DNA from 2 places in the Catenibacterium sp. AM22-6LB genome. Region 2 is predicted to be linked to the other one. Evidence: predicted binding sites of a transcription regulator. Region 2 holds the regulator's gene; the other holds the start of a gene.
The links. Region 2 encodes HrcA, which represses chaperone genes, less so after heat shock. Its sites were predicted from a motif close to TTTTAGCACTNNNNNNNNNNNAGTGCTAAAA; they were not measured.

Region 1 (3,222 bases), on a different contig from region 2:
TATATAAAGAAGTGGGTATTACTGTGACTGCAGGAATAGGAACGAATCTCTATCTTGCAAAGGTGGCTATGGATATTGTCGCTAAACATAAAGAACCAGACGAAAAAGGGGCCCGTATTGCGTACTTAAACACGTATGCCTATAGAAAACTATTATGGTCTCATACACCTTTGACCGACTTCTGGAGAGTCGGTAAAGGTATCTCTAAGAAACTCAATAATATCGGGTTATATACAATGGGTGATATCGCAAGATGCTCATTAGAAGATGAAGAAAAACTATACAATCTATTTGGAGTCAATGCAGAACTGTTTATTGATCATGCCTGGGGTTGGGAACCTTGTACCATGCCTGCCATTAAGGCCTACAAGGCACCTTCTAAAAGTATTGGAACAGGTCAGGTATTATCATGTGCTTATGATTATAAGAAAACTGAAATCATTTTAAAGGAAATGATAGAATCCTTAAGCATGGATCTCTTTGAAAAGCATCTAGTGACTAATAAGCTTGTCCTTACAATTGGCTATGATATTGAGAATATGAAGGAATATCGTGGAGAAATCATGGAAGATCGTTATGGCAGAAAGCTTCCAAAGCATCTCCATGGAACAATTAATTTAGATAGATATACATCTTCTTATAAGCTCATGTGCGATGCCTTATTACGTTTCTATCACTCACATATAAATCATGCACTTACAATAAGAAGAATTCAGTTAACTGCAACACAGATAAGAAGTGATGATGATATTCCTATGACCTATAAACAGCTTTCTTTATTTGATGAAGAAAAGATAGAAGTGGATTTATCTAAAGAAAAGAAATTGCAGAGTGTCACACTTGATATTAAGAAGAAATATGGTAAGAATGCCTTACTTAAAGGCGCTGATCTTCAGGAAGGGGCCACAACTAGAGATAGAAATAAAATGATAGGAGGGCATAATGCATGAATTATGACGATATAATCAATATGAAACATCCTACTTCAATAAATCATCCAAGAATGTCCATGAATAATAGAGCGGCTCAGTTTGCACCCTTTGCAGCTCTTAAGACACATGTAGATAAAATAAGTGAAGCAGGAAGACTTACGACTCAAAAACGTATATTAGATGAAGATAAAAGACAAGTATTAAATAGAGTACTTAACAATCTACTTATTAATAAAAAAGAACATCCTTTTATCACGATAGATTACTTTCTAGAAGATGAGTATAAAGAGGGTGGGTCTTACGTAACAGTAAGAGGTCAGTTTAAAGATATTGATGAAATCAATAAAAGAGTGATACTACTAGATAAAACAGCCATTCTCATCGAAGATATTTATCATATAAGTATACTGAAGGATTAAGACTGATTCATTTCAGTCTTTTTGATTGTTTAGCACTCAAATATTGACAATGCTAATAAAGGTGTGTATACTGTCATTAGCATTTAAAATACTAGAGTGCTAAAGGAGCGTAAAAAAATGTCAGATAAGAAAGAATTTAAAGCAGAGTCTAAAAGACTCCTCGATTTAATGATTAATTCTATTTATACTCATAAGGAAATCTTCTTAAGAGAATTGATTTCGAATGCCAGTGATGCAAGTGATAAGCTTTATTATAAAGCATTACAAGAAAATATTTCTGGTTTCTCAAGAGAGGATATGGCTATCAACCTAATTGCTGATAAGGAAAACAGAACCCTTACAATTGCAGATGAAGGGATTGGTATGAATAAAGAAGAACTAGAAGAACATTTAGGTACTATCGCAAATTCTGGCTCTTTTGAATTCAAGAATGCCTTAGAAAAAGGTGTCAGTGATGTAGATATCATTGGTCAGTTCGGTGTAGGTTTCTATAGTGCCTTCATGGTGGCTGATGAAGTAGATGTTTATTCTAAGAAATATGGAGAAGATAAGGGTTACTTATGGAAGAGTGATACAAGTGATGGTTATACTATTGAAGAAGCTGAAAAAGCAACACATGGTACAACTATTGTACTTCATTTAAAGAAAGATACTGAGGAAGAAGATTACAGTAAATATCTTGATCAGTATGAAATCGAAAGACTTGTTAAGAAATATTCAGACTATGTTCATTACCCAATCAAGATGGATGTCACTACTTCTAGAAAGAAAGAAGACAGCGATGAATATGAAGATGTTGTAGAAAACAAGACTTTAAACTCACAGGTTCCTTTATGGAAACGTCAGAAGAAAGATATCACTAAAGAAGAATATGATGAATTCTATAAGGCAAAATTCAATGATTTTGAAGCCCCTCAAAGAGTGATGCATAATACTGTAGAAGGTGCTGTCTCTTATACTTCATTATTATTTATTCCTTCTAAAACACCTATGAACTACTATTCACAAGACTATAAGAAAGGCTTACAGCTTTATTCACGCGGTGTCTTCATCATGGATCATGCAGAAGATTTAGTGCCAGAACACTTCAGATTTGTGAAAGGTTTAGTTGATTCACAGGATTTAAACTTAAACATCTCTCGTGAAATGTTACAGCATGACAGAAAGATGAAAGTCATGGCTAATAAGATTGAAAAACGTATCCAGACTGAACTTGAAAATATGTTGAAGGATGATCGTGATGAATATTTGACTTTCTTCAAGAACTTTGGTATGCAGTTGAAGTTTGGTATCTATAACAGCTATGGTATGTTGAAGGATAAGCTTCAGAACTTACTTATGTTCTATTCTTCTGATAAGAAAGAACTTATTACATTAAAGGAATATGTAGAAGCTATGCCTGAAGATCAGAAGGAAATCTATTTTGCTTCTGGTGAAACAGTAGAAAAATGTGATTTATTACCACAGGTAGAATCTGTTAAGTCTAAAGGCTATGATGTGTTATATATGACTGATAATGTAGATGAATTCTGCTTACAGATGATGAGAGATTATGATTCTAAGACATTCAAGAATGTCACTCAGGGTGATTTGGACTTAGAAACAGAAGATGAAAAGAAAGAACTTGAACAGAAGACTGAAGACAATAAACCATTACTTGAAATCGTTAAGAAGGCTTTAGGTGATAAGGTACAGGATGTTAAGTTATCTCATCGTTTAAAATCTCACCCAGTATGTCTTGCAAGTGGTGATGGTGTATCATTTGAAATGGAAAAGGTATTAAACCAGATGCCAGATGCACAGGGTGTGAAAGCAGGAAGAATTCTTGAAATCAACCCAGATCACGATTTATTTAAATCATTACAGTCTGT
Region 2 (3,222 bases):
GTACCATCATATAAGTCAAGGATAGAAACATCGAATGTTCCACCACCTAAGTCATATACTAATACTTTCTGTTCCTGTTCAGTTTTATCTACACCATAGGCAAGTGCAGCAGCTGTAGGTTCGTTGATAATACGTTCAACATCAAGACCTGCAATCTTACCAGCATCCTTAGTAGCCTGACGCTGAGCATCATTGAAGTAAGCTGGAACTGTGATAACTGCCTTAGTTACTTTTTCACCTAAATAGCTTTCAGCAGTAGCCTTTAAGTTCTGAAGAATCATTGCTGAAATTTCTTCTGGTGTATAATCACGACCATTTACATGTTCTTTATAGTTTGTACCCATATGTCTCTTGATTGATGCTACAGTATCAGGATTTGTAACAGCCTGACGCTTTGCAGCTTCACCAACGATGATTTCACCGTTCTTGAATGCAACAACTGATGGAGTTGTTCTCATTCCTTCTGGATTTGCAATTACTTTTGCTTCACCATTTTCCATAACACTGACACATGAATTTGTTGTACCTAAATCAATACCAATAATTTTACTCATAATAAGTTCTCCTCCTATTAATCCTTATTCACTTTCACTAAAGTTGCTCTAATTACTCTATCTTTTAACATATAACCTTTTTGTAATTCTTCAGTCACAATATTTGGACCAAAGTCAGGATTATCATCCTGCATGACTGCCTGGTGCATATTTGGATCAAATTCCTTACCCTGTGCTTCAATCACAGTTACACCATTCTTACCAAGAATATTCATTAACTGGTTCAAAATCATCTTATTACCCTTAAGAATATTCTTACCTTCTTCGCTTTCAGGTTCAACAGTTAATGATCTTTCATAGTTATCAATAACTGGTAATAACTCTTCAATAAAAGACTGCATTGCATACTTTAACTGATTCGCATGTTCATTTTTAAGTCTTTTCTTTAAGTTTTCCATATCAGCGAATACTTTATAATAATCTGTCTTCCACTTGTTGATTTGAGATTCTAAATCCTTAATCTTTTCATCTTTAGGATCTACTGTTTCTTCAGCTGTTTTTTCAGTTGCTTCTTCAGTTGTTTCTTCTTTTACTTTTTCAGCTTCTTCCTTAGTAGATTCTTCAACAGTTTCTTCTGCTTCTTTCTTCATTTCTTCTGCCATGGTCTCACCTCTTCTACTCATCATTTTCCTTGATGATTCTTTCTATATTTTCAGTAATATATTCTACAAGCGATACAACTTTCTTGTAAGGCATACGTGTTGGACCGATTACAGAAATCGTTCCTTTACTAGCTCCTCCTGTATCAAAAGAAGATGAAATAACTGATACATCATCAAGTCCAGATACATTTGAATCATCACCAATTAATACCTTGATACCATCATCATCAGTTGGTGCTAAGAAATTCCAGTTTGATGAATTTTCAAATGCACTCACTAATTTTCTTAACTTGTTGACATCATTGTATTCTGGTTGATACAGCAAATGATCTTTACCAGAGAAATATACATTGTTTCTTGCAAACTTCATAAATGCTTCTAAGAAAGCATTAAACAAGATTTCATGTTCCTTGATTCTCGTATTGAGGATTGGCTTGACATCGTTTTCTAATCTATCTGCCACCTGATTAATTGGCGTTCCTACTAATGTGTCGTTCATTACCGCCACACAAGATTGTAAATCATCCAAACTCAATGTCTCAGATAAAGTGAAAACTCGATTTTCTACATGTCCCTTATCCGTTACAATAATCGCAGTCACATTGCGCGTCCCAATTGGAACAAGTGTAATGTTCTGCAGAGATTCATAACTTGAATTAGGTCCTAGAGCAACCGCCGTTAGATCAGTCAACTGGCTTAACATTTCGCAGCTTTCTTTAATCAAACTATTCAATGATTGATGTGTATCACTAAAGATAGTTGCAACCTGATTCTTTACCTGTTCATCGACATTTGGCTGAAGCAAAGTATTTACATAATAGTAATATCCCTTCTTAGAAGGAACACGACCAGAAGATGTATGTGTCTTCACTAGAAAGCCAAGTTCTTCAAGCTTGCTCATTTCATTTCGAATAGTGGCGCTTGAATATGGTAATTCATATTTTGTCATTAGAAGCTTAGATCCAACAGGTTCTGCTGTTTCAATAAACTCTTCGACAATATATTTAAATATAAGCATTTGTCTTGCCGAAAGCATTCCCAAGCACCTCCTTAGCACTCTTTTTCCTCTTGTGCTAGATTCATTATACATTCTTTTTTAGCAGTGTCAAGACTTTAGTGCTAGTTTATATTAAAAATGGTTTCTCTAATTTGAGAAACCATTTATTCTGGTAAGAAATCTAGAAGAATGGAATTAAGAAGATCGAGTGTATCATTTGTTTTCAAATGATTGTTTTCAATAATCAACGAATGATTACCAAGGTTCTTAGTGAGAGCTTCTTTATAGACATCTTCTACAGAACAATGATATCTTCTTTTAAATTCATCAAGGTCTAATCCTTCTTTTAGACGTAAAGACATCATAAGATGATTAAACATTGTATCTTCAATTGTTTCTTTTTCTATATATATTGTATTCTTCCCCTGCAAGTAATCAGTAAGACTACGCGAGTGAGAAATAAGTTCATTATCTATTTTACCTGTCGCACCAATGCCCACACCATAATAGTTATCATAATGCCAATAAACTTTATTATGTTCTGATTCATGATTTCCTAACGCATAGTTAGAGACTTCATAGCGATGAAAACCAGCATGAGAAAGTGTCTCTACAATATAATCACTCCACTTTCCTTCTGTTTCTTCATCAAGAGGTTCAAAGGAATCATATAAACGTGTATGTTCCTCCAATATAAGTGAATAATAAGATAAATGATTAACAGGAAGTGATAGGGCAATATGCAAGTCTTCTTTTACATCTTCTAAGGTTTGTCCAGGAAGTCCATACATGAGATCAATAGAGATATGCTTAAAGCCTATAGCCTTTGCATTTCTTACTACTTCTTTCGCAATATCAGAAGTATGATAACGTTCAATCCTTTTTAATAAATCATTATTAAATGTCTGTACACCAACGCTTATTCGATTGACACCATGAGTATGCATACATTCTAGTTTATCAAGCGTTGCTGATTCAGGATTGACTTCTATTGTATATTCAAGAGTATCATCACCTACAAAAGGATCAACCATGCTTAATAAGATATCTAATTGTTTTAAAGAAAGAG

Region 1: the regulator HrcA is predicted to act here: its motif matches at 1,379-1,409, upstream of htpG (molecular chaperone HtpG).

The regions. Positions count from the first base shown of each region.
Region 1 covers NZ_QTUM01000009.1:4,250-7,471, reverse strand. Annotated here, with positions in the region: gene DW269_RS03470 (DNA methylase) at 1-950, shown strand, start outside; gene DW269_RS03465 (hypothetical protein) at 947-1,351, shown strand; gene htpG (molecular chaperone HtpG) at 1,469-3,222, shown strand, end outside.
Region 2 covers NZ_QTUM01000023.1:7,744-10,965, reverse strand. Annotated here, with positions in the region: gene dnaK (molecular chaperone DnaK) at 1-554, opposite strand, end outside; gene grpE (nucleotide exchange factor GrpE) at 572-1,144, opposite strand; gene hrcA (heat-inducible transcriptional repressor HrcA) at 1,170-2,192, opposite strand; gene hemW (radical SAM family heme chaperone HemW) at 2,318-3,222, opposite strand, start outside.